Linked DNA regions of Lewinella sp. 4G2. The protein of the gene in region 1 interacts with the protein of each later gene in a pairwise test. Links are inferred from orthologs where the notes say so. Each region holds a gene or a part of one and is shown on either strand. Other genes may lie near its edges.

The links.
Region 2: the proteins of rlmB (region 1) and tsaE interact in binary tests that used the Escherichia coli proteins (3 or more experiments, as listed by UniProt). The link is inferred for Lewinella sp. 4G2 from one-to-one orthologs.

Annotation. Positions count from the first base shown.
Region 1 is NZ_LVWJ02000014.1:747,882-763,057, forward strand. The notes cover bases 6,053-8,925. They hold rlmB (23S rRNA (guanosine(2251)-2'-O)-methyltransferase RlmB), read right to left. Parts: upstream 7,929-8,925; coding sequence 7,176-7,928; downstream 6,053-7,175. Other genes in these bases: A3850_RS04535 (patatin-like phospholipase family protein), read right to left, coding at 6,053-7,179; A3850_RS04545 (CotH kinase family protein), read right to left, coding at 7,960-8,925. Outside these bases: methylmalonyl Co-A mutase-associated GTPase MeaB, read right to left, coding at 1-148; A3850_RS04525 (M42 family metallopeptidase), read right to left, coding at 290-1,402; A3850_RS04530 (glycoside hydrolase family 9 protein), read right to left, coding at 1,576-4,761; more of A3850_RS04535, read right to left, coding at 4,966-6,052; more of A3850_RS04545, read right to left, coding at 8,926-9,675; A3850_RS04550 (aldose 1-epimerase family protein), read left to right, coding at 9,745-10,635; pdhA (pyruvate dehydrogenase (acetyl-transferring) E1 component subunit alpha), read right to left, coding at 10,713-11,771; A3850_RS04560 (esterase family protein), read right to left, coding at 11,900-12,772; A3850_RS04565 (RDD family protein), read left to right, coding at 12,970-13,710; A3850_RS04570 (sulfite exporter TauE/SafE family protein), read left to right, coding at 13,799-14,563; A3850_RS04575 (BamA/TamA family outer membrane protein), read right to left, coding at 14,579-15,176. UniProt on the Escherichia coli protein: Specifically methylates the ribose of guanosine 2251 in 23S rRNA.
Region 2 is NZ_LVWJ02000014.1:1,059,729-1,074,939, reverse strand. The notes cover bases 2,416-5,323. They hold tsaE (tRNA (adenosine(37)-N6)-threonylcarbamoyltransferase complex ATPase subunit type 1 TsaE), read left to right. Parts: upstream 2,416-3,615; coding sequence 3,616-4,032; downstream 4,033-5,323. Other genes in these bases: A3850_RS05685 (alanine dehydrogenase), read left to right, coding at 4,041-5,288; A3850_RS20125 (hypothetical protein), read left to right, coding at 3,465-3,635; A3850_RS05695 (hypothetical protein), read left to right, coding at 2,913-3,284; A3850_RS20395 (RHS repeat-associated core domain-containing protein), read left to right, coding at 2,416-2,926. In the rest of the region: more of A3850_RS20395, read left to right, coding at 1-2,415; A3850_RS05680 (TRAP transporter large permease), read right to left, coding at 5,785-7,062; A3850_RS05675 (TRAP transporter small permease), read right to left, coding at 7,059-7,556; A3850_RS05670 (TRAP transporter substrate-binding protein), read right to left, coding at 7,556-8,530; A3850_RS05665 (thioredoxin family protein), read left to right, coding at 8,789-11,509; A3850_RS05660 (T9SS type A sorting domain-containing protein), read right to left, coding at 11,864-12,913; A3850_RS05655 (hypothetical protein), read right to left, coding at 12,925-14,508; A3850_RS05650 (hypothetical protein), read right to left, coding at 15,064-15,211. UniProt on the Escherichia coli protein: Required for the formation of a threonylcarbamoyl group on adenosine at position 37 (t(6)A37) in tRNAs that read codons beginning with adenine.

The DNA.
Region 1 (15,176 bases):
CCTCTTCGCGGGTGGATTCCAGCAGTGTGATGGCACGTGCGAGGGCGCGGCGGCCATTCTTACCCGTCAGTTCCGCAAACATCGCTGCGGCCGATACCTGAGGTCGGTCCGCATTAAAGTTCAGATTTCGGTTGATGGACGATGGCATGGGTGCTGCTTTACTTCGCAGGTAACGAAGGGCTTGCAATGTACCAGACTTAAGGCTGAACGGTCCCTAAATGTTAGGATAAGTTCGGATTCACCGACCCGAAAAATGGGTTAGATCGATGGTTAATTACCCGGGAGCTCATTATCCCAACCAGTCCAGGTCCCCCGCTACGCGGTCGGGGTGTTGGCCGTCTCCGTGGTCCTTGGCGAAAGACCAGTCGTATCCATCCAACTTGCTCACGGCGGCTACCAAAAGATCAATCGTGGCTGCCACGTCTCCCTGGTGGACGACCTCCGTACTCTGATGCATGTTCCGCAACGGAATTGACAATGCACCCGCGACAGCGCCCTTGGTGCCGTAACGTTGGACGGCGGCCGTGTCGGTACCACCCGCGGGTAGCAGCTCCAACTGGTACTTGATTTCCTCCGATTTGGCCAGTTCCTTCAGGTAGTTGACCATCCGGTAGTCGCTGATGACGGAGCCGTCCAGCACCTTGATGGCCGTGCCCTCGCCGAGGTTGGAAACGGCCTCCTGGGGCGTAGAGCCGGGTACGTCGTAGGCGATGGTGACGTCCAGGCCAAAACCAAAATCGGGGTCGATGTGGCTGGCGCTACCCATGGCGCCGCGCAGGCCCACTTCCTCCTGCACCGTGAATACCGCGTAGAGGTCGTAGGGTAAATCCTGCCCCTGAAGCCGGCGCAGGGTTTCGATAAGGATGAAAACCGATATCCGGTTATCGAGCGATTTGCTGGTCACGCAGTCGCCCAGCTCCACCATATCCCGTTCGCGGGTAATGGGGTCGCCCACTGAGATCAGCTTATCAACCTCCTCCTTGGGCAGGCCCGTATCGATGAAGTATTCGTTGAGGGGTACGACCTTGGCCCGTTCCTCCGCCTTCATGATGTGGATCGGCTTGGAGCCCATCACGCCCAACACGTCGCGGCGCCCGTGAATGAGTACTCGCTGAGCCGTAAGCGTCTTGGGGTCAAAACCACCCAGCGGAAGAAAGCGGACGAAACCCTTTTCGTCGACGTGGTTGACGATGAAGCCAATCTCATCCATGTGGGCCGCCACCATGACGCGCTTGTTTCCTTTGCCGCGGCGAATGGCAATGAGGTTACCCATGTTGTCAATCTGAACCTCATCGGCCAGCCCCTTCACCTCTTCGTGAATGAGGTTGCGGATACGGCGCTCGTAACCGGAAACACCGGGGGCGGCGCAGATGGATTTAAGCAAGGACAGATTCAGAGCCATAGTGGGGTACTGTTAACGGAGAAAGGCGCAAATGTAAGCAGTGAGCCGGGATAGCTTCGTAGCTTATTCTGCGCTCTGGTAGTGATTGGTTGTAGCCTCTGCCCCAACAAAAGGAGGGGTTGGCAACCCGTAAGTTACCAACCCCTCCTGACTCGTTCAGTTCGGAATGCCCGCTATTGAATGACGATTCGCTGAACCTCGCCCAGTGCGGTAACACCCGCAAGTAATTTGATGGCGTATACGCCCGGAGCAAGGTTAAGATCGCGGTAATCCAGTTTGAATTGGTGCTCGCTGGCCTGCCCCAAACGGATCGCCCGTTGGTTCAACTGCCGCCCCGTCAAGTCGTAAAGGCCAATGGTCAGGGCTTCCCCCCGCGCCTGAAAGCCGAGGTTGAGTTGTAGCAGTCCGTTACTTGGGTTGGGGCTCACCTGAATGTCAGCCGCAATCCGGCTTTCGGGGGTGAAGAGGCTGGTAGCATCTGCATTGCCAAAGCAGAAACGGTCAAACTTCAACCAGTTGTTGTTGGCCTCAACGGTCACGGTGTGTACCCCTTCGGAAAGGCCGTCCACCCTGGCGACGATCTCTCCCCAGTAAGTATCGTCGAAGAGCGCGGAAATAGTGCCTTCGTCGAGATCGGTAATGACCTCTTCGCCGTCTAGCGTAACGATGTACTTATCGGCCAGGTTACGGTCCGTTCCGGAAGCTTCCCCGACCCGGAGGCGGAAACGCATCTCGTGCATACCATCGTCCGCTACGGAAAATGGGAAACTCACCTTATCGCCGACGTCAAACATGTTGATGTAGCGATCACCGCTGGCGTTGGCGGTGAAGCCGTCACCCCGGATCTCACCGTTACCCCCAACGTCGGCCAGGATGGTAAAGGCATTTTCGATCTCAATGCAGTCAAAGGAAATCTCTCCGGAGCCACCACCCGTATCTGGTTTGGGGACGGAGTTAGCGTCGCGCCAACAAACCCGGTCGAGCTTGAGGTAGTCTTGCTTGGCGGTGACGGTTACCTCGTGGTCGGCCGCCGTCAGGGCGACATCCACCAGGACGATCTCCCCCCAGTAGGTATCGCCGGCCAGCGGAGATATACTCGTGGAATCCAGGACGTACTCTACTTCGTTGCCATCCAGGCTTACGGTGTACGCATCGGCCAAATTAGTCGCGTTGCCGGCGGCTTCCCCTACGCGGACGCGGACAGCCAGGTCAAACTTCCCGCCACGGCTGATGGTGAAGGGGTAGCTGGCCGCGTCGCCCGCGTCGAAGAGTTTAACGGAGGCTCCGTTCGTGGAGCCGGGGCTGTTGCTATCCATTTCTACGGTACCGTTGCCGCCAACGTCGTTACCGACAGTGAAGCCAAGTTCTGCCTCACCGCAATCCTTAATGGGGTCAATTCCGCCGGTGCCCGTTTCCCCTTCCGCGGCGTTGCCGGCAATGAAGTAGGAGAGCGCTTTGATGTAGGCCGCCTGGTAGTAAATAGCTGGCTCGTTGTAGGCCCAAGGGCCGTTCTGCCAGAAGTTATCCACGCTAAAGGCTTTCTGATCTGGCTGCTGCCCCGCCGTTGCCGGGAAGGAGTGGGTACCCAGCTTGATGGGCATACTACCCTGACCCTGCGGGTTCGGTCCACCGGAGATGAAGCCAGGAGCCGGACCGACGTTGGTTCCGTCAATGTTATCAAACTTCGTATCGAGGGAGAACCAGCTGTGCCACATTTCATCGGCGCAGAGGTCGCCACCGTACTGGTACATATTGGAGAGCATGCAAATGCCGGAGGGGTTCGTACCGTGCAGGTAGTTGATGATGGATTGCCCACGCTCAGTGTAAGCAGCGCTATTCTCCGGGCGGATGCCATAAACGTGCAGGTCCATGATGTCTCCCACCTGCCGGCTGATGAGGCTGTTAGAGCCCCAGTTAAAATAGATGGGCTTGGCCCGGTACAGGTTATCCTGTTCGGCCACGACGTAGTTGGACCCCGTACTCTTGGGGGCGGAAGACTTCATGTCCAGGATGCCCTGTTTGGTGGTGGGGTCGGCTTCGGGATTCTGCGTGTAATAGAGCAGTGCCTCTCCCTGGTGAGCGCGGTACACGCCCCAATCTTCTGCCTTCCACGGCCGGGCTTGGCGGTAGTTGGCGGCGATGAAGTCCTTGTACTTCTGCTCGCCGGTCAGTTCAAACAGGTAGACGGCGGCGGCGGCGGCCAGGGCCCGGTGCTCGGTGGCGTACTGGTTGCCCGGCCCATCGGCGTCTCCTGCTTCGATGCGCCCGTCGTCACAGAGTTCCGCTTTATTGGGGGCGGCCTCGTAGTAGGCGAAGGCTTTGGCGGCGCGGTCCGTTAGTTCGGCTATTTCTTCCGGCCAGACGTTGGCTCGTTTGTAGGAAACCGCGGCGTGGGCCATCATCCCCGCACCCGTAATGGTGGAGCTCACGCAAACGCCGTTGTAGTAGCGCAAACGCGTATCCGTACTCGGGGGGCTGATGTAGCTTACGTCGTTCAGGATGCCCATCTTTTGGATGATGCCCGCCGTTGGTCGGTTGGGGTCGTACAGCTGCATCTTCTTGATCCAGTCGATCTCGAATTTAACCTCGTCCAGTAGGTCGGGTGTGTCGTTACCGGACTCGGGGATGTTGAGGTCAAAGTCGTTCCAGAAATCCGGAGCGTTGTCGTAGGTGGTCAGCAATGCGTGGACTGCATCTACGGCGAAGGTGACGTATTTGTTGGGATCTCCCGCGTCGAACCAGCCACCACTCAGGTCGCGGGTAACGCTGGGGTTGTCCAGTTCCCGGACGGCCGTTTCCTGGTTAGGGCGGCCGTACCATTCGGTATCCGTCCAGGGCTCTCCGCTACCGTACTGGGCTAACTTGTCCTGGTTGATCCGCTGGTAGTAGAACATGTTGATGGCGGCGCGCATCACTTCGTTGTATACGTCGTCGGCAATGCGGAATTCGTAACTCTCGGCCGTTGACCCGTCGTTCTTCTGGACGCGGATGCGGTATGCGCCCTCCGTATCAAACTCGGTAAAATCGAACCAGGCGCCTTTGTCTCCACTCAAATCGTCCTTACCTCCACCGTTCCAAAGTTGGGGGTAGGCGGAGAAAACGACGGCATTAGTAGTCGCGTCGATCAGATCGACGGTCGCCCCCTGGTTGAGGTCAATTCCTTCGCCAGCGTTATAGCCATCGACGGCCTTGGCGATGACGGCTACCTTGGTAGCGTTCGGTAGGTAGCCGAATTGATCGATCCGGATGAAGTTGCGGTCTTCCAGTACCTCCTGCGCATAAATGGTTCCACCAAGGAAGATGGAAAGAAGCAGGAAAAAAGAGAGACGTAGAATAGATTGGTGGTGTTGGTGTTGCATGAATCGATTGGATTATGAAAAAAGCAGGTGTCCTTCCAAGAGGAGGTTGAATGGGCTGCTCAAGGTACCGTAAGCGGCTGCGAACACCTTACCCGGGCATGCAAAGTAAGTGTCTCAAAATCCCGGCGGTGTACACTTCACTACGTTTTTGCGGTATTCAGGCGGCTTAAGCCCTTCCAGTCCATTAGAATCGGGCCTTCTCCATTAGAACCAGTACCCCAAATTAAAGTAGAACTCCCCGCCGACATTTCCGCGCGCGTACGTCACCTCGATCGGCCCCAGGGGGGAATCCAACCCGTAGGTGAGGCGTGCCGAAGCCAGCAACTCCCGATTAACGGAAGTAGGCAACCCTTCGCCCTGCCCCAGGCGTGCGACGTGACCAGCCAGCGTCAGGTAATGGGTGCTCAATTTGAGGCGCCCGTACGCTTGGCCCATTATCAGGCTATTCCCCGATGCCCGCCCAATCTCCAAGCCGGGGAAGGCTTTGAAGTTATTCATCAGGTTAAAATTATTACTTCCCAAGTAGTAACGGAAAGGCAAGCTGGATTTATCCAGGAAGAAACCCACGCTGGCGTCCAGGCCAAAACTGAAGTGGCGGCCGGCCGGGAAGAGAAACTTCGTATCCAGATCAATATTGGCGGACCATTCATTCAACTGGAAGTCCGGATTACTCAGGTTACGCGACGCCCGGGCTTCGGCGTCAATGCTGAAACCGCGCATGGGGTAATTCTTGGCGTCCAGCTTATCGTAGAGCAGGTAGAGGCGAGGCACGAAGTAGAAGTCCCGCATAAGCGGAAAGTCGCGAGATTCGCCCGTGGAAGCAACTTGGTCCGAAAGCGTTCCGTAATACTTGAATTCCGCCGCGATGCCCGTGAAGGAATTGGTCGTTTGCCGCACGTCCCAGTAAGCTTCGGCGGAGATGTCCGAGAATCGGAAGTCCAATTGGTCAAAGACGAGACCCTGCATCGTCATGGGTTCGTCCAGGTCGAAGGCCACGTCCGCGTAACTGGCCCGGCTTCGCAAACCGAAGGCCATTCCGTTGATACGGTTCACCCGGTAATCCGCCCGGTAACGGAAGCGATTGCCCCCGATCAGGTCCACCGTCAGCATGGAGTTGTTGACGATCAAATCGGCGAAGGTGGCGCCAAACAATAAATTGGCTCGGTATACCTGGTCGTAGTGCAAACCCAGGCGCAACTGCTGGCCGAAATTGGGCGATTCTTCCAGATTGATGGCCAGCCGCACCTCATCCTCGGACCCGGGGATCGGTTCAAAATCATAATCGATGTGGACGTACCGCCCCGTCGCGAAGAGGGCCACGACGTACTGGCGGAATTCATCCCACCGCAAGCGTCCGGGCAGTTTCCCGTCGAAGTAACTCAGTACCTGGCGGCGGCTCAAATCCGTATTACCCGCAATTTCCACGACGGGCGCATTCAGGAATTCCGGAACCGTCGCCGTACGGGTGGTCGGCTTTCCCCGTTGCCGCGCGGCCAAGGTCTTGAGGGTATCCAGTTGGGCGCGGGCGGCGACGCGGCCGGCTTCGATGAGCTCATCCACCGCATCAAAACTGAGCTGGCTGAAGTCACCCAACTCCGGCTTGATGTCGATGTCGGTAATCTCGTATTGCTCGACGTTGCGCTTGTTGGCCTGGAAAAAGGCAATCTGTAATAGGAGCTTATCGAGTGAGTTGATATCCTCCGCCCGGTACGGGTCTTGCTCCACGGTGATGCCGATGACGAAGTCCATTCCCTTTTTCTTCACCTCTTCCGCGGGGTAATTGTTACTGACGCCACCGTCCGTCATCACGTGGCCGTTCATCCGGTGGGGACTCAGCACGCCGGGCAGGGCGGCGCTGGCGCGCATAGCGTTGGCGAGTAACCCGTCCTCCAGTACGATGGCCTCGCCGGATTCGATATCCGTCCCAATACACAGAAAAGGCGTGGGCAATTGGCTGAAATCACGAATGCCATGTACGCCGGCCGTCCAGTGGGTAAACAGATCCTTAATCCGCTGCCCGTCCGATAGCGCGGCGGGCAATTGCAGGGCGAAGTTCTTCAGGCTGAGGTTCAGCAGGTAGTGTTCGTTGTAGAGCTTTTCGTAGATCGTCCGGTTTTCCCGGGCGATGGCGTCCTGCAATTCCGCCATGATGTCGGTCTCCCGCAGCATTTGTTCCAGGGTATCCGCGCTGTAGCCGGCGGCGTAAAGTCCACCGACGATGGAGCCCATGCTCGTTCCCCCGATGTAATCTACCCGCACCCCGGCCTCCTCCAGCACCTGGAGGGCACCGATGTGGGCGTAGCCACGGGCTCCGCCACCGGAGAGGACGAGGCCTACTTTCAAGTCCTCCTGCGCCTGCGTGAACGGCAAACAAACACCTAACAAAGTCACAATTAGCCCGTACAGTCTTAGCCTCATATTCCCATCCGTTTACGCATGGTTTCGTAGAGCAGGATACCCGCCGCTACCCCGACGTTGAAACTGTTGAGTTGGCCGGCCTGGGGAATGCGGAAGCGGACGTCCGCCGCCCGGCCCACACCTTCGGAAATGCCTTCGCCTTCGGCACCCATCACAATGCAGAGGGGTTCGGTGAGCTGGAGTTCGTGGAGGTAGGCCTCCGCCTGGAGGTCCGACGCAACCACCTGGATGCCACTGTTTTTCAACAACGCGACGGTGTTGACGAGGCTTTTCTCCCGGCAGACGGGGATACGGAGCAAGGCGCCAGCGCTACTCTTCACGGCGTCCGCCGTCAGGCCCGCGCTGTTCTTTTGGGGGATGATGATCCCGTGGGCGCCACACACTTCCGCCGAGCGGGCAATGGCACCGAGGTTGCGGACGTCCGTTACGCCGTCCAGCAACAGCAGGAGTGGCGTCTCTCCCTGTTCGTAGAGCATCGGGATGAGGTCCTCCGTCTTCTGGTAGGCCGCCGCGGCGAGTTGGGCAATGACGCCCTGGTGGTTGCCCCGCGTCATCCGGCCCAACTTCGCGCTGGGGATGACCGTGAAGGGTACCTCCATCATTTTACACAGCTTCCTTAGTTCCTTTTCGAACTCACCCCGCGTACCCTGCTGCAAGAACACCTTATCCACCGGGGCGCCCGAATTGAGGGCTTCCAGCACGGGGTGGCGGCCGTAAATGATGTCCTCTCTTTCCTTCTTCATTGCCATGGCCGCTCGGTGCTTTAGCCCACGAAGGTAGCTACTCCGGCTTACGCGCGATGGATGCGTACAGGCCAATTAGCACAAACACAACGAGGGCCACGCTCAGCCGCAGCAGGGTTTGCTCCGTCGATACGCCAGCGCTTACGGGAGTGGACGTTTCGTCGGCTAAACCTTCCCCCGTCGGAGCGACGTAGCTGCCGGCGGATACGGGCGCTGCCGCAGGTGCAAAGCGAGGTTGCAAGCGAACGGGACCGGCACCATTCAAATCAACCGTTCGTTTACCCTCCGTAGCTCCATCTTCCCAACGGACAAACCGAAAACCGGGATCGGCAATGGGTTCCACCGTAATGGGTATCCGCGAAAAATAGGATCCTACGTATGTTTCATCGGCCAGCGAAATATTTTCGTTGAGGACTACCGTCCCCCCTTCCCCAACCTTGATAGTTACTTCCCGGTCCGGGCCACCCCCGAATTTATTACGGAAGTGCTCCCGCACGAAGGCCGGTCGCTGCCGGGCAAATTCCCGCAAGCGCTCCACGTGGATGGGCCAGTACTTTTCGTCGATCCCCCACCGCTCGGATTGGCGGGCAATCTCCGGCCCTACGCCGGCCACGTGGCCATCGATGGCGGCCAGGACGGCGTCGGGGCGAAAGTCCGTCTGCAGGTAGTCCAACATTCGGTTGACGAAGGTGGCCCGGTACCCGTCGTTCTCCAGTAAGTTGCGTTGGAGGCGGGTTACCCAGGGCGGGTTGGGCCAGGCGGGGCCATCCGCCGCCGTGAGGAGGTCCAGGGTATTGCGGGTGTAAGCCGTCGGGTCGTGCAGGCCAAAACCCTGGTCGACGTCGTACAGGATCCAGCGGTAGCGAGAGTTGGGGTCGGTCCGGTCCCGCCAGTACCGCAGGTTGCCCCCCGCTTCCTGGTTATCGAAATAGATCTGGGCAATCTGCAAACGTTGGAAGTTATCCACGTCCATCCGCCGCCGGACGGCCTGAAAGGCGTTGGGATCGTTCAGGTTATTGCGCCGGACGAACTTCATCAGCTGGTCGTAATCCCGGCGGCCACCGTGCTTGACGCCGCTATTGCCCTCCAGCAGATCGATATTGTTTTTGTCGGAGACCCCGAAGCGTTCGGCGAGCCAGTGGGGGTTGATCTTTTCTCGCAAGTGATACAGTCCCCAGTAACGGCCGTTCAGGTAAACCCGGCAGGGGCGGCTGGCCTGGATGTCCAGTTCCCAACTCGGGTCCCGCAGCAGGCCGGTCAGTAGGACGTCCCGGAGGTAGGACCGCCCCCAGTCCGACCCACCGTTGCGGACGACGAGGTACTTGAACTGATCCGGCGCACTCTCCCCGAATAGCGGGTAGTTCACGTATTCCTGGCCGTAGGCTTCCCGGCAGGAGAGCGAGAAGGACTTTTGGGGGTGAAGCCGGCTCATGCCTCCGAAGAGCCGAAAGTCCACCTTACCCGAGAAGATGGTGCGGCCGGTGGCCATAATCAGTTTTACGTCGGCGGGGTGACTGTCGTGCGTCCAGAAGTTGGCGCCTTCTTTTTTCCAGTCGGAAGCGTGCACACCTGGCCCCTCCACGAACCAGCCGGTCCGGGGGTTGAAGAGGCGGTCCTCGTCGATCGTCACCTCTAGCGTGATGAGTTCGGTACTTGTTGCTTGTCCTTGCACGACACCCGCGGCAGCGCCCCAGAAAAGGAGGAGCAGAAAACGTATAATTTGGGGTAAAATCGGATGGGTAAACGAAGGCACGAGCCAAAGTTAGGGTAGGCTGTTTACATTTACGCGAAACCTGCGTTACCACCAGCAAAACGACTATTTATGCGCCACGCGCTCGAAAACCACCGGCTAAGTATTGCCATCGAAGAAACCGGCGCCGAGTTGGCCAGCATCGTCAATCTCGAAAATGGCCGCGAGTATATGTGGCAGGGCGACCCCGCGGCTTGGGGCAGCCAGGCCCCCGTACTCTTCCCCATTATCGGGGTGCTGAAAGATGGCGAAACGGAGATCGACGGGAAGATGTACCGCATCCCAAAACACGGAATGGTGCGCCATAACCAGGATCTTGAACTGTTCTACCACGGTGACGACCGTATCACTTTCCGGATGTGCTGGAGCAAGGAAACGCTGAAAACTTACCCCTACGAATTTGATTTTCGCGTCACCTACCGGCTGCGCAACGAGCACGTGATCGTCTACCATGAAGTGATGAACGTAGGCGAAGCACCCATGCACTTTTGCCTCGGCGGCCACCCCGCTTTCAACGTTCCTGCCGTGAAGGGAGAACGCTACGAGGACTACTTCCTCCGCTTCGAGCACGAGGAAACGAGCGATCGTTACGTCGTCACCAAAGAAGGGACAATTGGCGCGGAAACGGTACCCGTTCCCTGGCGCGCCGGTAACATCCTGCCGTTAAGCCACGACCTGTTCGCGAACGACGCCCTCGTCTTTAAGGATTTGAACAGCCACAGTGTCGTCCTAGAAAGCCTGCAGAGCGGCCCCATTCTGAAAGTGGATTACGCCGGCTGGACGCACCTCGGTATCTGGGCAAAACCCAATGGCAATTTCGTCTGCATCGAGCCGTGGATCGGCCTTTCGGACGCGCACGATTCCAACAAGCAATTCGTAGAAAAGGAAGGGATCGTAACGCTGGCTCCGGGGGAGACTTACGAGATGAGTTACGATATTAAGATTTTGGGGCAGGCGATTTAGGATTTAGTCTGTAGTCTATAGTCTGTAGTAAGGGTCCCCTACTACAGACTGTAGACTACAGACTATAGACTACCATACTACTTAATGTATTCAATCGGCTCCGACAGGTAATTATCCGTGTACAGCTCCGAAGCGTCCGGGTAATCGCTATCCTCGGCGAACTGGGCGGCTTCGGCTACTTCCGTTTTCACGGCGTCCTTGATCTCTTTGATCTCCGCCTCGGTGGCGAGGCCGTTTTCGAGGAGGAGCTTCTCGGTTACTTTGATGGGGTCCTTCTCCTGGTAGGCGCGCAGTTCCGTCTTTTCGCGGTACTTGGCGGGATCGGATACGGAGTGGCCTTTGTAGCGGTAGGTCTCAATATTGAGGTAGTACGGGCCCTTACCGGAGCGGATGTGCTCGGCGGCGCGCTGGATGGCTTCGTGCACGGCGGCGGGGTCCATACCGTCCACGCTTTCGCTGGGCATGTCGAAGCTGGCGCCGAGTTTGGTCATGTCGGTCACATTGGAGGTCCGTTCTACGGAGGTGCCCATGGCGTAGCCGTTGTTCTCACAGATGTAGAGGGCGGGGAGCTTCCAGGTCATGGCCATATTCCAGCTTTCCCAGAGGGCACCCTGGCGGCTGGCACCGTCGCCAAACATAACGACGCAGAGGTTGTCCGTACCCTTGTACTGCTCGGCCATGGCGATGCCCGTCCCGATGGGGATCTGGGCACCGACGATGCCGTTACCACCGTAGTAGTTATTCTCTTTGTAGAAGAAGTGCATGGAGCCACCCTTACCACCGACGATGCCGGTTTCCTTACCGTAAAGCTCAGCCATGGCGGCTTTCATGCTTACGCCGCGGCCGATGGCGGTGCCGTGCTGGCGGTAGGCCGTCACGATTCCGTCACCTTTAATGAGGGCGGATTCCATTCCGGCCGCAACGGCTTCCTGGCCGATGTAAACGTGGCAGAAACCACGGATTTTTTGCTGGCCGTAGCTCATCAGGGCGCGCTCTTCAAAACGGCGGATGCGGAGCATGAGGGTGTACCATTCCAGGTACTGTTCCTTGCTGTATTTCAGGCCTTTAGCGGTGCCATTCTTCTTGGCGGCCGGCTTCTTCTTCGTGGCGGTGGGCTTCTTGGTAGCTGTTGACATAATTATTGGTTAGCGAAATTTCGCTGCTTGGCTTAAGGATACGATACTAATATAAGATACACTTGGATAGTGCCCGGTGTTTAGTAACGGGCCCTCCATAACGTGTATTAGGTAACGCGGTATATGCTTTAGAATTGGTGAAAACCTTTCGTGATAAATTCGAGTACTTCCGGTAGGGATTCCCGCCAGTACGTCCAGTTGTGGGCGCCGTCGCGGACCCGGTATTCGTGCGGCACCCCGGCCTTGCGGAGCTCAATGTGTACCCGGCTATTTTCCGTGAACAGGAAGTCATCGTCTCCACAGTCTATGTACCAACGGACGCTGCTCATCTTTTCCTTATCGCCGTTTTTGACCATTTCCACGAAGTTATTCTCGTTATAGTGGCGCAGGATTTCTTCATCACTGTAGGTCTCCCCCTCGCGGGCGTAGCGGGCGGCTACTTCTTCAGTCGTCATACCACCAGCCCAGGCGCTGAGGGGGCAGGCGGAGCCGAAGAGTTCGGGGTGGCGGAGGGCGTAAGTGAAAGTACCACCGCCGCCCATACTGAGGCCGGCGATCGCGCGGAAGCGTTTATCCTTTTTAATGCGGTACTCTCCCTCCACGTGGGGCATCAGTTCCTGGAAGAAATGGTCTTCGTAATTCCAATCTCCGCCGGGGCGGTTGAAGTAGCCGATCTTTTCGGTATCGCCGTCGGGCATGATGATAATCATCGGCGTCGCCTTGCCGGAGGCGATGGCGGCATCAGCGATGCGCTGCACTTCCCCAAATTGTACCCACCCGGTGTGGTTATCGCTGTAGCCGTGGAGGAGGTAGAGGACGGGATAATCCCGCTGGTCCGAGTCATATCCTGGCGGCAGGTAGACTGCGTAGCTACGGGTCATTCCCAAAATATCACTATTCATCGTTTCAGCGGTGCTAATCTGGCTTACGCGTTGGGCGCTGGCGCAGGTACACAGGAAAAGGGCAAGCAGGAACGTGGGTAACGAACGGTAAAAGGTCATATCAGCAATGGTTAGTGGTCCGCCTAAAGTTATGGAGTTCTTACCTTCACCGTATGAGAAAAACTGGCTACTTCCTGCTCATACTCGCTGCCCTCCTGTTGGAAGGTTGCCGGGCGACGGGGTGCGGCTGCCCGATGTACTGATCCAACTATACCTGAACCGGAGTGGTTTGGGTACAACGACACCTCCCCTACCCCGTGGCCCTCGACACCATCACCATTCAGACTACCCAGAACGTCAGTATCGACTACGACCTGGCCAAAGTTGGCGCCCGCATCGGTGCTTTTCTGATCGATCTGGTGATCCTCATCATCCTTTTTTGGCTACTAATTCTCGCGCTGGATGGTCTGGACGTTGACTTCGAAGAGTCCTTTCTGTTCATGATTGGTCCGTTGACCTACATGATCTTTTACTTCTTCCTCTTCGAAACCTTTAACCGTGGCCAAACGCCCGGCAAAAAGTTGATCGGCCTCAAAGTGATCCGCCGCGACGGGCGGGACCCCACCCCGGGCGACTTCCTGGCCCGCGCCATCTTTCTGCTGGTGGACGTTGTTTTCACTTCCGGCATCGCGGCCATTTTGCTCATCGCTAGTGGTAAGAACAAGCAGCGCTTAGGGGATATGAGCGCCGGCACGGTTGTTATTCAAGCTAATACCAACTCTATCTTTTCGTTGGAGGAGATCATGAACATCAAGAACCGGAACGACTACGAACCGGTCTTCCCCGGCGTGCAACGCTTTACGGACGACGACATGATGATCGTCAAACAATCCCTGAACCGGATGCGCAAGTACAATAACCCGGCCCACCGTCAGGCCGTTCGGACGCTCGCCCTCCACCTTGCGGGTTTGCTGGACCTCCCGGCCAACGAACTCAAGTATACCCCGGAAAAATTCCTGGAAACGATACTGCTGGACTACATCGTCATCACCAGGTAGTAGAAAGTGTCTTAGTTAGGTTGTCGTGTAGTGCGACGCACCCGGCCACGCACGCTACGGACTACAGACTATAGACTACAGACTAATAATGCTCTACCTCCTAGCCTTTCTCGGAGCCCTGCTAGCCGGTGCGATCAACACCCTTTCCGGGAACGGGTCGGCCATCACCCTGACGGTGCTCATGGAAGTACTCGGCCTCCCGGCGGACGTAGCCAACGGCACCAACCGGGTCGGCGTACTGGGTAACGGCATCGCGGCGAGCCTGGGCTTTTACCGTGGCGGACGCTTCTCGGTAAGCGAAGGGCGGCGGCGGGACATGAACCTGATCGTCATTATCACCACCCTCGGCGCCATCCTTGGCGTATACCTGAGCTTGATCACCTCCAACGCAGTCTACCGGGATATCTTCCGGAATCTCCTCATCGTTATGCTGGGCATCATCCTGGTGAAGCCCAAACGGTGGCTGGTTGTCCCGGAAGGAGAGACTGCCCTGAGCCTGTGGTTGAGTGTCCCCCTATTTTTCGCCTTGGGCATTTACGGCGGATTTATCCAAATGGGGATGGGCGTCTTCTTCCTGGCGGTGATGGTCCTCATCGCCCGTTATGAGATCATCCAGGCTAACGTCGTCAAGGTGCTCGTCGTAACCATCTACACCCTACTAGCCGTGGGCATCTACGCCTACCGGGGTCTCATCGACTGGGAGATTGGGCTGCTCATGGCCGCTGGCCAAATGATCGGTGGTTACCTGACGGCTACCTACGCGGCCAAACACCCCAAAGCCGGGCTATACACTTACCGCTTGCTGATTGTCGTCATCATTGCGGCCATCGCCAAAGCATTCTGGCCGGCTTGATTGTGGAATAGCTTTCTAAAAAGGATAGCCCAGGCCCAACTGCGGCCGCAGATTCAAATTACGGAAGGAAGTAAAGGGCCGCCAGTAATCCGACTCCGGGAAGCGCTCACCGTCGCGGGGCAGCGGGGTACCGTCTCCCTCGTGGGGGTAGTTGTAGCGCAACGGCATGGCGAGGTCGAGGCGGAAGATAAAGTAGCTCAAATCCACCCGTAAGCCAAAGCCGGCGTCGACGGCAATCTGCCGGTAGAAGGGCTGGACCAGAATATTCGATTCAATCCTTTCCGAGAAGCGGAAGCCAGATCCGGGGCGAGCCGGGTCCTCCCCCAGAATCCACACGTTACCCGCATCCATAAAGAAGGCACCCCGGAAGAAGGAAAACAGCGGGAAGCGGTACTCGGCGTTGAATTCCAACCGAATGTCTCCGGTCTGGTACAAAAAGAGGTTGTTATCCGTATCCAGGCTCAGCGGATCGATGAAGCCACCCGGCCCGAGACCCCGTGGCGCCCAGGCTCGCATACTGTTGGCTCCCCCCACGAAGAACTGTTTTACGTAGGGTATCTCCTCCTGAGAGCCACCAAAGGGTTGCCCGATCTCGAAGGCGAAACGAGTTGCA
Region 2 (15,211 bases), 320 kb from region 1 along the record:
AATAGATGAAGAGGGTAAAATATCTGAGACTTTTGCTGATATTAGAGGACGGATAATTTTACAGCGTAGGCATAAAGGTGCAGATGATTTTGTAGACACCTACAGCACTTATGATCTTAAAGATAGGCTCAAATTTGTTTTCCCAGCTGGTGCATCATCTGCTAGCAATAATTTGTTCTATGGTTACACTTATGATGGCTGGAACAACCTTCTAAGTAAAAAATTCCCAGACCGTCCAATCGAGAATTACTATTATAACCAAAGAGATTTGCTAACCTATACCGAAGGTGAGCTTTATCCTTCCGGCTTAGGGTACTATTCAAATGTTTATGATGGCTATGGTAGAATTACAAAAACAGGTTTTACTAATACAATTAATGCTGAGAATGAATCTCGTGAACAAGACATTACAAATGGAAGTACAACGTCTTTATTTCAATATGGAAATACCAATTTTTTAAAGGACAAGGTAATTTCATCGTCGACTTTTAAGATGGATGGAAGGAACGTTGCAAATCATAGCTATACGACGCTTTATGAGTATGATACTTTTGGAAAGCTAATCAGTAAAAAGTCTAACCATCCATTGAATGACGATCAAAATAGCAGAATAGAAAAATTTGTAACTCACCCTAATGGAATGGTATTATCGTCATCAAACGCTGTTCATACGGATAAGAGATATCATCGTTCCTGGAATTCATCATCCGTTAATCGATCTGGTCGGGTAGTAAGCCAGTCTCACCGTCTTATTGATGGCATTCTAGTAGGCGCTATAGATACAATTGCTGAATATGATTACAACTCTAAAGGAGAACTTAGTACGAAGTTTTTGGGTGGGAAGAAGCAAACGCTACAAAGAGTTGATTACACTTACTTGCCCAATGGATTCTTGAATAGTATAAACGATGTGACCGCACGCGAAGATGACCTTTTCGGACTTAAGCTGCACTATTCAAATGGCGAAATCACTCATTCAAACGGAAATATATTAAAATTAGATCAGTTTGGAAGTGGCGTGTCTAATCTTGTGCAGGATTTCATATATGATAACCTGGACAGGCTCAATTTACATGAAACGAAAATTGATGGTATTGACTACACTGGATCGATCAACTATGACGATAGGGGCAATATTAGTAGTCTGTCACGGGCGGGTGTCTTAGAAGATGGTAGTAATAACTGGGTTGATTTACTAGAATATACTATTCATCAAAATTCAAATAAAGTAGCTTCAATATCTGATGGTACTGGGAATCAGGGTGATAGTGGGTTCAACAACTCTACTTCGGGCTTAGACTACGTTTATGATGAAAACGGAAATGTAACTGTTGATCCGACTAATTCTATTATAGTTGATTATAATTACTTAAACTTGCCATATAGATTTGAAAAATCAAATGGAACAACTGTTGATATCATTTATACCTCGACGGGAGAAAAAATTGGAGAAATCACCTCTAGTATCGATGGACAATCGACTGTCAGGACATATATAGGAGATATGGTTTTTAAAGAAAATCGGCTGGACTATGCACTTCATGCTGAAGGCCGTGTAGCCTCGTCAGGCTTCTACTCTTACGGCTTGCTGCGTGATTGCAATGAAGACAAGGACATACCAGATATTCCAGATTTTCCAGAGATTGAAGAAGATGATTTAAACATCTATAATAATCTTGGGGCATACGAAAATTTTCTTCCTCAAGATCGAAGCGTGTATAGAGGCCGAAAAACGTTGGCTACAGCAAGTGTGCCCATTACGAACCCAACAGCAATAACAGCAGAAAAAACGATTGAACTAAAAAGTGGCTTCTCTTCACAACTAGGCACTACATTCGCTGCGTTTACGGCTAGTTGCCCACAATCTGTCGATTGGATATCTGAATACAATCTCACCGATCAGTTAGGCAATGTAAGAGTTAGATTTGCTGATTGGGATCTAAACGGAAGTATTGAGGAGGAGGAAGTAATTAGTGAACATCATTACTATCCATTTGGGATGGAGATGCGGGGGGCTTGGAATGACAGCCAAACAGGAGTTGACGACAATCGTTATCGGTACAATGGGAAGGAGCTTAATGAAGACCTTGGACTGTATGCGTATGGCTTCCGGTACTACGATCCGGCCATCGGGCGCTTCACAGGCGTGGACCCGATCTCAGATCAGTTTCCACATGTGTCGACTTACAACTATGCTGAGAATGAACCTATCGCAAATATTGACCTGCATGGGCTGCAAAAAGTTAGAGCAGACGACGTTAGAGATTCAAATGGGAATGTAGGCCGACGAAACGTCTCAGCGTCTTATAATCAGAAGGTCATTAACTTATCTTCAAAACAAGGGCATGAAATAAGCGTCGGATTAGGTCGAGTCAAGTCCAGTATCGAGAGCTCATTTAGCGGTAGAGCACCATCTTATGTTCGGACAGACGATTACCAGCTAACAGATAGAAAAGTTACTGTGTCCGTAAAGACAAGGGTTAACCAAACTGTAGTCACGTCTCTGGACGATGTTTCGGACACTGACTTTTTAATGATTGTCGTTGATCAAGTTGTCAATAGTAACGAAGAGAACGTGCAGGGTTGGGGGGAGACTCCAGGCAATGTTACTCTTGTAGAAGCAGGTGAACTTACCGGGGAAAAAGGCGGTGAGTTAGGTGCACATGAGTTTGGTCACAATACAGGAGCTGATCACTCGAGTGATGGTAGCGGGCTAATGGGAGATCATCTAAATGGCAGTATAAGCCTCACGCGTCAACAGATTTTGAAGTTTATCCAGGACTTAGGTGGCACTAAAACACCAAAGGAGTTTGCAAATGGGCGACGCCATAAAACTCATTACAGAACACGTAGTCGTGCAAGAGATTTTTTAAACTCTCATGGGGAGAAGTATGACAGAAAAAAGGCGAAAGATGCTGGTTTTTAAAGGGGCGGACCTCGCCAAGTTCATTATTGTCATTGGGTTGGCATTAGCCATCGGATGTGCAAGCCAATCTCTTGTATATAACGGGGATAATGCTGTATACAAGACTAGCGCATGGAGGTCTGGTAAGGCCACCTTTTACGAGAGGTGTATGTTTTGTCATCAAACCTCAGAAAAAGATAAACAATTTAAACATTTATACAAATTAGAGGATTATCGTCGGCTTGATCGTTTAATCACAACCTTGTATGATGATGATCATATAGAGATAGGTAGCAGGTTCGATTCTTTATCTCTAGATGAAATGAACGAACTACTGCAATTTTTAGCAACACCGAAACGATATGATACCGCCCAATGAAAAACTATCCTCAGGCCGCAAGGCTTGACGGGTAGCGCCAATTGGGCGCACCCTATCTTAATCCACCCAGAAATACGGCGCCCGCAGAGAACCAGACGTCTCCTGACCACCCCGAAATTTTCGGAGACGACGACGGCAACTAAAATCATCACAACCCAAAAACACCACATCCCCTATCCGTTGGCTAACGACCAACTGGATACCCCCATCGTCACCTCTGCTAATTTCACCAACCCCACCCAAACGCCTACTGTCCCAAGCAAAACTTTTACCTCCCTCAACCCTACCTTCGCGCCCATCCCCCAAAACCCCGCACCCGCGGCAGCGCCCCATGCAGTACACGCTGAATGACCTCCCCACCATCGCCAAAAGCCTGCTCGATCGGTACCCGGCCGGGACCATCTACACCCTGGAGGGGAACCTCGGGGCGGGCAAGACAACCCTGGTGGCGGAAATGGCGCGGCAACTGGGGGTGACGGAGCCGACCTCGAGCCCCACCTTCAGCATCGTGAACGAATACGCCGCCGCCGACGGGCCGATCTACCACCTGGATGCCTACCGCTTGGGGGACGTGGAGGAAGCCCTGGCCGCCGGTATCGAGGAAACGGTGCACGCGGACGCCGTGGCGATCTTCATCGAATGGCCGGCCGTGTTAGAACCTCTCCTGCCTCCGGGCGTTGTCCACTTACGCCTGGAGCACGCGGCGGACGGACAGTCGCGCACGCTCACCATCACGACCGACCAGTAACCGCCAGCATGAGCAGCACCGATAAAGCGCCGGACCGCCCCAAAGTCTCCCTCCCCGACGAACTGACGGGCGGCTACGGGCAAACCCAAACCGAAACCCTGGCCGTGGAAACGAAACGGGAGGCGCTCTTCATCGGTATCCCAAAAGAAATTACGCTGCAGGAACGCCGCGTCGCCCTCGTACCCAGCGGCGTGAACCGGTTGACGAGCCGGGGGCACCGCGTCCTCGTTCAGACCGGCGCCGGCACGGCGAGCAACTTTACCGACCACCACTACAGCGAAGAAGGTGGCGAAATTGCCCACTCCGCCCGCGAGGTCTACACCAAGGCGAAGGTGATCCTGAAAGTAGCGCCGCCCACCCTCGAGGAGATCGACATGATGCAACCGGGGACGGTCCTGATCTCCCCCCTCCAGCTACCGATCATCTCGGCGGAGTACCTCTACCGCCTTAAGGCCAAGCGCATCATCGCCATCGCGATGGAGTACCTGCAGGACGACAGTGGTTGCTACCCGATCGTCCGCATCATGAGCGAAATGGCGGGCATCACGGCCGTACAGATGGCGGCCGAACTGCTGAGTGGCAAGGGCGATGGACCCGGCGTCCTCCTCGGCGGCGTCTCCGGCGTACCGAGCGCAAAAATCGTGATCCTCGGCGGCGGCGTCGTGGCCGAATACGCGACCCGCACCGCCCTCGGCATGGGTGCCGAAGTAAAGATCTTCGACGATAACATCCACAAACTGATGCGCCTACAGAATAGCGTGGGTCGCCAACTCTACACGAGCGCCTTCAACCCGACTTACCTGCGGCGGGAGCTCCTCACGGCCGAAGTCGCCATCGGTGCCATCCACGCTGAGGACGGGCGCACGCCGGTGGTCGTCAGTGAAGACATGGTCCGTGCCATGCGCCCCGGCTCGGTCATCATAGACGTGAGCATCGACCAGGGCGGCTGCTTCGCCACCAGCAAACTGACGAGCATGGACCGCCCGACGTTCGTCCGCCACGACGTTACCCATTGCTGCATCCCCAACATCGCCAGCCGCGTGGGCCGCACGGCGAGCATCGCGGTGAGTAACCTGATCGTCCCCATGCTCCTCAAAGCGGATGGCGCCGCTTCCATCGAGGAGTACATCATGCACAACAAGGGCATGCGCCACGGCGTGTACACCTTCAAAGGCTGCCTGACGAATAGCTATTTGGGCAGGCGGTTTGAGATGCGGTCGACGGATATTGGGTTGTTGATGACTTCTAGTATGTGAGGACGTTAGACTTTAGATTTTAGATTTTGGACGTAAGAGTGGTGGGTTGGGAGATTAGTGTTTGTTCTAGTGCTCATCTACGGTTTAAGATCGGGACCGGAGGTCCCAAACCGGTGTTGGAGGCCATCAAACAAGTAGAGTGGGCCACCTGACGGTGTGCCACCGCTACGCAGGCCGGCCCTTCGGGGCGGGCAGTCACGCAGCGCCGCAGGCCTCCCCAACCTCTCCCGCTCCTGCGAAAATCCGCCGATAGCCTCTAGTTCTCCCAATCTCTATTTCTCCTGCGAACAAATGCCACACAAGCAAGCGCCGCAGGCCTCCCCAACCTCTCCCGCTCCTGCGAAAATCCGCCGATAGCCTCTAGTTCTCCCAATCTCTACTTCTCCTGCGAATAAATGCCACACAAGCAAGCGCCGCAGGCCTCCCCAACCTCTCCATCCCCTGCGAAACAAACCGCCGGAAGCACACCACGCGCCCAGAAGCCACGCCTCCAACCTTACTCCCCCAAAAACAACTCCGGCAAAAACAAAGAAATCCCCGGAAACAACGTCACCAACGCCAGCACCACCAGGCTCACCAGCAAGAACGGGAAACCCGCCCGACTCACCGCCCCAATCGATACCTTCCCAATACCCGCCGCCACGAACAAGCACACGCCCAGCGGCGGCGTCGTCAAGCCAATCATCAGGTTGAGGAGGGCGATGACGGAGAAGTGGATCGGATCAATCCCCACCGCCAGGGCCACCTTTAATAAAATGGGGAAGAGGATGAGCAGCGCCGCAATCGTCTCCATAAACGTACCCACGAAAATCAGCAGCAGGTTAATGAGCAGCAGTACCACGTAAGGGTTATCCGTAAACGACAGGATCTGCCCCGACACCACCTGCGGTAATTGCTCAGTAATGAGGATATACCCGAACAGGTTAGCGAAACCGATGAGCACCATTAACGAGGCGGAGGTCTTCATCGAATCCAGGAACACCACGAAGGCGCGGCGGAAAGTGAGTTTGCGGTACACGAATACCCCCACCACCAAAGCGTACAGCACGGCGACGATCGAGGCCTCCGTCGGGGTAAACAGGCCACCGATGATGCCGTAGAGGATGATGACCGTCAGCAGCAAGGCCCAGAAGGTATCGATGAAGCCACGGCCGACTTCGGCGAGGGAACTTCGTTCGTGTTTCGGGTACTGGCGCTTGCGGGAGATGTAATAGGTATAGCCCAGCAAACTCACGCCCAGCAGGAAACCGGGGATGGCCCCCGCCAGAAAGAGTTTCCCGACGGAAAGGCCCGTCAGCGTCGCCGCAATGATCATCGATACGCTCGGTGGGATGATCGGCCCCACGGTGGAGGAAGCCGCCGTCACCGCGCAGGCAAAATCCGCGTCGTACCCCTCCCGTTTCATGGCCGGGATCATCACCGAACCGATGCTGGCCGTATCGGAAATGGCCGTCCCGGAAATCCCGGCAAAGAGCATGGAAGCGGCAATGTTGGCCAGCGCCAGCCCACCGCGGATGTGCCCCACGAGGTGGTTACAAAAAGCGATGATCTTCTCCGTAAGCCCGCCACTGTTCATCAGGTTACCGGCCATGATGAAGCCGGGGATGCTCAGCAGTACGAACACGTCGATCCCGGAGTACATCTTCATCGGCATCACGATGAGCGGCGTGCCCGTCGCGATTAGGTACAACAGGCAGGAAAGCCCGAGCGAAAAAGCGATCGGGAAACGCAGCAGGATGCAGACGGCGAAGGTGAGGAGTAACACTAAGATCATGGCGTCCGCTTTGTGGCCTCCACCGCCCGGGGCCGCCTACCAATTGTCCGGACGAGCCGGTCTACCGCAAAAATGAGGACGGAGAGGCCCAGGACGAGCATCCCCACGAACGGGATGGCCATCGGAAACTTCAGGCTCGGCGAGCTTTCCGCCCAGCCCATCCAGGTGAAGGCGGCGGCGTACACCGTGAAGAGGGCGAAGAGCACGACCGTCAGGGCATCGATCAACAAGGCCAGACGGTGCTGCCAGCGCGGGCTCATCCGTTGAAAGAAGAAGTCGAATTGCACGTACTCCCCACTCCGCAGCGCCGGACCGGCCGCGCACCCGATGGCCAACACAAAGAAGACTCGGGCGGCCTCTTCCGTCCAGGACGGCGCCGTCGGCAAAAACAGGCGCGCAAAGATCTGCACCAGGATGGCAGCGACGAAGCCAACGGTGCTGAAGAGGGTAGCCCACTTCAGCAGCGTCCCGATAATTTTGACGAAGGACCTCATTACAGTGTGTCTTTCAGCGAACGGTAAACGGCCTGCATCTCCGGCGAGAGGGTATTGTAGATAGCCAGGCCGTGCTTTTGTTTGAAGGCTTCGCGGTCCACCTCCACGAAGGTCATCCCCTTGGCTTCCAGTTCGGCGCGGACGAGGGCGTCGTTCTTCAGGAACAACTTCCGCTCGTAGGTCTGCATCTCGGCGGCGCACTCCAGGAAGATCTCTTGCAGATCCGCCGGCATGGCCTGGAATTGCTTTTCGCCGATCACGGGGTAGGTCCAACCGAATACGTGGCTCGTCAGGTTCAGGTAGTCCTGCACTTCGTAGATGGCGAGCATCTTCGTCAGTGGCAGGGGGTTCTCCTGGGCGTTGATGACGCCCTGCTGGAGGGAGGTGAATACTTCTGAGAAGGCGATGGGCGTCGTCTTGGCTCCGAGCGCGTCCCAGGCCGTTACGAAAGCGGGGATGCTGGGGATGCGGATGGCCAGCCCCTGCAGGTCGTCCGGGTGTTTGATGGGCCGGTTCGACGTCAGGTGGCGGGCCCCGGCCTGAAAGTAGGCCACCGGCCGCAGGCCGGTCTTGGTCACCATTTCGGAACGGATCCGCGCCCCGACTGGCCCGTTCAGCATGGCGTCGACGTCCTCCATACTGTCCATCAGGAAGGGCATTTCGCAGAAGGTCATGATCTCCGTCCAGTTGCTGAGCAGGGCGCTCGTCGTCGTCATATCGATCACCCCCGCCTGGATCATCCGGATGGCCTCGATCTCCTTCGCCAATTGCTCGGACGGGTAGATCTGCAACTGCATCCGCCCGCCGGACCGCTCCTCCAGCTCATCCCCAAAGAAGCGCAGGGCCTGGTACCAGGTGTGGTCCTCGGCCACCAGGATACTCGCCCGCAACGTGATCTCCGCCTCCCCCGCCGGCTTGCAGGACCAGGCTCCGCCGAGGGTGAGGCACATAAATAAAATGGATAAGGCACGCATAGGGGTAAGGTAACGCATTGAGGTGACACCGGACCCTGAAAGGGTCCCCCCTAGCCCAGGGTCCCAAGGCCAAAGGCCGACGACCCTGGGTTTTCGTGTACACATGCCCTCTCCCCCAGCCCCTCTCCAAAGGAGAGGGGGGATAGCCCCCCATTAACAGCCCCTTATACAACCATCCCCCACCACTACGTTATTTTTGCACCGGCCCCGCGGCAGCCCGCGTTTTCCCTCCGCCGCCCGGCCCCTAAGCGAATCCCAATGATGTCCAGACTATTCACGTTCCTCCTTTTACTCACCTCCCTGGCCGCTACGGCGCAATTCGCCAGCCCGATCTCCTTCGAGACGGAGGTCGAGCACCTCAGCGGCAATGAGTTCCACCTCATCGTCAAGGCGTTGCCGGAGGACGGGTGGAACATCTACAGCCAGTATACGCCCGACGGTGGGCCCATCCCGACCTCCTTCACCTGGGCGGAGGGCGACCACTACGAGCTTATCGGTAAGTCCCTCGAAAAGGGGCACAAGAAGGCGGGCATGGACGAGATGTTCGGCGTTGACGTCATCAAATTCCTGCCCGACGAACCGACTTACTTTATCCAGAAGGTGCGCGTCATCAACTACGGGGAGCCCATTCGCACGACGATTGAATACATGTGTTGCGACGACGAGCAGTGCCTCCCGCCGACGGATGAGGAGTTCATCTTTGAGGTCGCGCCACCCGCTCCTGATCGGGGCGCCATTACCCCAATTACTGAGCCCGTGGTGGCTCCGGAAGCCCCGTCCACTACGAGCCCGGCCCTGCCGGCACCCCAAACTAAGCCGGTCATTACTCGCCCCGCCGATCCCCAACCGAATGAGCGGACGGCTACGGCTCCGAAGGTATCCACGCCTGCTCCCCCTAAGCCGGCACCCGCGGCAGCGCCCACTCCGGAGGAAGACGAGCAAGTAACCGAAGCGGCGTTCACCCCCGGCCCCACCCTCCGCGCCGCCGGACCCGCTGCTTCCGAGAACGACCCCGTGAGCTGGGTTTTTGAGGCCGAGCCCGTCGCTGAAAACGAGTACCTCGTACGCATGATCGGCACCCTGAGCGAGGGCTGGACGACCTACAGCAAGGACGTGGACCCCACCGTCGGCCCCAGCCCCACCGAGTTCTTCGTAGACGAAAACGACGGTGTAAAACTCATTGGCGACGTCACCGAAACGAGCGCCACGCTCAAGACCAAATACGATAAGGCCTGGGACGCCAAAGTTGCCAAGATCGTGGGCGGCCAGGTCGTCTACGAACAGCGCGTCGACGTCAGCAAAGCGGACGTTGTGGACGGCTACGTCTACTACCAAACCTGCGACGACGAGATCTGCTTCCCGCCCAAAGAAGTACCCTTCCAACTCGATCTCTCCGGCGCCAAAGCCGTAGTCAGCATCGACGGCGTAGCAGGTGGTTCGGGCGCTGCCGCAGGTGCCGGGGAAGAGGGTAAAACAGCCGAAACCGTAGGCCTGGGGATCGGCGTCGCCTTCGATGCGGACCCCATCGGCGCCTGTAGCGTCGGCGAAGAAAAGACGGTCAACAAAGGGCTACTCAGCATCTTCGGGCTGGGCTTCCTCGGTGGACTTTTCGCCCTCATCATGCCCTGCATCTTCCCGATGATACCGCTGACGGTCAGCTTCTTCACGAAGAGTGGCGGCACGCGGGCGCAGGGGATCCAGAAGGCCGGCCTCTACGGCTTCTTCATATTCCTGATCTACGTACTGCTGAGTGCACCCTTCCACCTTATCCAAGGGCTGGACCCAGGCCTGCTGAATACGATTGCGAGTAGCGTGCCGCTGAACGTGGCCTTCTTCGTGGTCTTCCTCTTCTTCGCCGGTTCCTTCTTCGGCTTCTACGAACTGACGCTGCCGGAAAGTTGGTCCAACCGCGCCAGCAAGGCGGAGGGGACGGGCGGCATCGCCGGCATCTTCTTCATGGCCCTGACGCTGGCGTTGGTGAGTTTCAGCTGTACCGGGCCGATCCTCGGTAGCCTGCTCGTTGAATCCCTCTCCGGTGGCGCCTGGCCACTGACGGCGGGGATGGCCGGGTTCGGCGTGGCCCTGGGTCTGCCGTTCGCCCTGTTCGCCGCCTTCCCTGGTTTCCTCAACAGCATGCCGAAAAGTGGTGGCTGGTTGAATAGCGTAAAGGTCGTCCTCGGCTTCGTGGAAGTCGCCCTGGCCTTCAAATTCCTCTCCAACGCCGACTTGGTGGGCGAGTGGGACTTCCTCAAAATTGAGCCCTTCCTCGCGATCTGGATCCTGTGCGCGGTGGGCATCGCCGCCTACCTCTTCAAACTGATCAGCTTTCCACTGGACAGCAAGAAGCGCAAGATCGGCATCGTCGGTAGCGTGATCGGAGCCGGCTCCGTCGCCCTGGCCGTCTACCTGGCCATTGGCCTGACAACCACCCCCGAAACGGGTACCTACCGAACGCGGAATCTTCTCAGCGGCATCGCGCCGCCGGTCTGCTACAACTTCTTCGCCGGCTGCGATAAGGACCTCAACCTGACGCCCTTCAAATCCCTCGAAGAAGGCCTGACCTACGCCAAAGAGGTCAACAAACCCGTGATGCTCGATTTCACCGGCTTCACCTGCGTCAACTGCCGCAAAATGGAAGAGAACGTCTGGACGGTCGACAAAATCAACCGCTACCTCACCGACGAATACGTTATCGTCAGCCTCTACACCGACGACCGCTCCGAACTTCCCGCCGAAGAACACGTAGAAGTCGATCGCCTCGACGGCACCGGCCGCACCAAACTCATCGACCAGGTCGGCGAAAAATGGCACTACTTCCAGCAGACCGTTTTCGCCCGCTCCAGCCAGCCCTACTACGTCCTCGTCAGCCCCGATGGAAAGACCCTGAACGCCCCGGTCGCCTATACCCCCGACGTAGATGAGTACGAGAACTTCCTGAAGTGTGGCCTTTCTACGTACCGAAACCTAGAGTCGAAGTAAAGAATTCCCCAGAAATTCTAACGCGCCAGACCCTGAAAGGGTCCCCCCTAACCCAGGGTCCCAAGGCCGAAGGCCGACGACCCTGGGTGTGTATGTACGTGTATATATAAGTGTACGTATATGGATGTAGGTATGTGGGTGTATGTATGTCTATAACCCCAGACTACCGATCCCGGTAGGGATCACCATGATAGCCCGGGATCAGGATCGACCAAAGGTCGATTCAGATCCCGGGTTTTCGTTTATAGAACCTACGCCTACACCGCTATACATGACGTCGTGTATCCCTCTCCCCCGGCCCCTCTCCAAAGGAGAGGGGAGACGTGATAGGCGTTTCGCGTATAGGAGTCTAACCTACCGCCCCCGCACAACAACCCGCGTCTCAACCCCACCAACCGTCTCAATCCGCAACCCGTAAGCCCCCACCGGGAAGCCACTCAGGTCAAGCTGATTCAAGTTAGTCGTCGTAAGCTGCCGGCCCTGTTGGTCCAGTAGCGTAACCGAGACCAATTCCTCCGCCGTCTGTACGGTGACGAGATCCGTAGTCGGGTTGGGGTAAACGGTCAGGCTGGTGGCCATGGGTTCAAAGGCAATTGTTTTGACGGGTGAGTATTCCGTATGTCCATCGAAGTCAATAATGTGGAGGCGGTAGAAAACGGTCCCGGCGTTGCGCACGGGCAGGGCAATGTCTTTATCGTAAGCGAGGTAGTCGAGCGCGGTTTCGCTATTGCCATTCGCATCAACGGTGGCGATGACGGTCCAGTCTTGCGTATTGGTGCTCCGTTCTACTTCGAAGTGGGAGGTGTTCTCCTCGCGCTCCGTCGTCCAGTTCAGGGTAGCGGAGGCGGCACCGACGCGGGCAACGGCGAAGTCCGCCAGTTCCACGGGCAGGTTGGCCGAGCCAACGATGGCTGGCGTGAAGTCGGGGCCAGACATGTTAAGATTCGGGATGTTTGCGTTGAAGGGGTTAGACCCCAGCGCACCGATCGCCACGATCTCGTCGGGGCTGGCGTCGCCGTCAAAAGTGGCCGTGAAGATCTCGATCCACTCATCCCGCTCCCAGTCGGCGAGCAGAAATACGGGGGCTACGCTGAGGGCGAAACCGACGAACTCATCGTCACCATCCACCTGTTCTACGCTGGCGCGCTGGATGCCGTAGCCACCGGTATTATCGAGAGAAACGTAATCCAGGCCAGCCGCAGCGGGGTAGCGGAGGTCCACGGTGAAGTCCAACAGGGCATCCGTCACCGCCATGGGGTTGGGGCCGGCGCCGACGAAGCGAACGTCAACGGCAACCAGGCCGGGGCCGGCCGTGCGGGCGCGGATCTCGTAATCCTGGGCGAACAGATCACCAGCAAAGGCACTGGCCAGGAGAAAAGCAAAAAGTAGGTAAGCGTTTTTCATAGTTGATTTGATTAATCGATATGGGATTGAATGACCTTGGTGGGGGTAGCGAAACCGACGTTCAGCAGTACCGAAGTCCGGTCGCTTCCACCACCGTTGTAAATGGTATTTCCGTCCAGGTTGATGTCTTCGTTGAAGTAGCCGGACGTAGTGTTATTGGAGGTCGCAAAGCCGACGCGTAGCAGGATCGAGGTCCGGTCGTTTCCACCGCCGTTGTAGGAGACGTTACCGCTGCCATTGGCATCGCCGGACCACATGCCGGCCACGCCGCCGCTCAGGGCTTTGGTGGGCGCGTTACCCGTTACGGATGGGTTCGAGTACACGTTGGCTCCGTTCGTGAGGTCAACGAAGGGCGCGTTATCCGTAGTGAAGACGGCACTCGTTCTGATGGGGAGGTGGTTGCGGTGGTAGATAGCAACGAAGGCGGATTTCGGCGCATCCTTAAAGGAAAGGAAGCTGGAGCCGTCCGGCGCCACGATCGATCCGTCGGACATCAGGAAACCACTCCGTACGCTCTCCACCGTGGCTGGGAATACGGCGTTGCGGAGTTCCACTTTCACCCAGTCCACGGCGCCGGTAGGTATGGAGGGCGCTGTCGCGGGTGCATCGGAATAGGGTGAGGCGAGGGGGATGAGGCCCGCATCGGAAAGATTCGTCCGCATCATATTGGCACCGTTGATGTAACTACCCTGCAGATAAACCTGCGGGTCCACTTGGCCGTAGAAGTTGGTCCCGGTGAAGAAAGCGGTGCCCGCCGTGATCGTCCCCGTCACCTCTCCGGTAAAGAAACTCGTTTGGCGGTCCGCATCGTCGTAGGACCACTGTCCACTAGAGTAACTCGCTCCCTCCACTTTGGTGATGTCGCCCACCACCGAGCTAAATCCGTAGTTGGAACGGACTGCATTACTGTACGCTGCGATTCCCGAAGCGACAATTTCGTTGTGGTAAGTCAGGTAGTCCGTAGCGTCAGCGGGCAGATCGGGCGCTGGGCCCTCGCGGTGGCGTACACGAATGTTTGCCCCCGGCACGTAAAGAAGACCGTTGACGTTCATTGTCAGGATCTTGTTGGTCGTCGAACCCAGGGGAAGGGAGAACTGGGAAGCGGGGAGTGCTTTTTCTACAAAACCCGTCCCGGTAGTAGAGATGAAGCGGTTACTGGCCCCACCCGTAACGGTAGTTGCCGCGCCGAGGAATAAGTCGGAATTATTGATGTCCAGCCGCGTATTATTGCCCCCCGTAAAGCTGAGCTCTTCCGTCACCGTGACGTCGCCGGTCAGGTCCACCTGCGCGTTCGTCTTTCTGACCTCCAACCTCCGAATGGGCGCGCCATTCGGATTGAAATTGGAGTTGAAGCTACCGATGAAGGCCACCACACTCTGGTTGCCCGTAGCAATCAGGCTAGCGTTATTGGTAAAATTGCGCTCGACCTCCAGAGTGCCGGCGTTATTGATCGTACCGGAAGAATTCGTCAGAGCGCCCTCCACGGTCAACGTGGCTCCCTGTTCGATGACAATGGTCGCCCCGTTGTTCGTCAGCTGCGCCGAAAGGCCACCGCAGACGAGGGTGAAGAGGAAAAAGAGTAGGCTGTGTTTCATAGTGAAAACTTGAGTAGCGTGAGCTAATTAACTAAATTTCAACTGCTTACGCAAATAATTATGCGTCAATAGCAGTGACGAATAGCGGGGTAACCTCTTGGGGGTACGTGCGTCTATGCGTTGGAATTGGTGGGTGTTACAGTTGTTGTAGAATTATTTTGTGTTTAGTTATCCGCCGCAAGGACCGGACGCTCGCAGGACCTCCTTCGTCGGACGCTACGAGGACCTAGAGATTATAGTTATAAATCCCGTTACTTCCCCCTAGGACCTCGTAGCGTGGTCGGATCGCGCGCAGCAAGATTCGAGCTCCTGCGAGCGTCCGGTCAGCCGTGGAATTTGCTTTTCACCCGGACGCTCGCAGGACCTCCTTCGTCGGACGCTACGAGGACCTAGAGATTGATAGTTATAAATCCCGTCACCTCCCTTTAGGACCTCGTAGCGTGGTCGGATCGCGCGCAGCAAGATTCGAGCTCCTGCGAGCGTCCGGCGCTTAAACCGGGTGAAAACCAAACCCCGACCGGAGGTCGGGGCTCCAAACCGGAGGGAGCACTACCCCTACTCCTCCCTAACCCGCACCGCCGCCCCCGGCCGCACGACCATCATCCCACTCTCCGTATCCAGCGTGCGGGTATAGAAGTTCGTAGCGTTGGCTTCGAGTAAGCCATCCGTATCCAGGCGCGTCTCCTGGATTACGTTGAGGGCC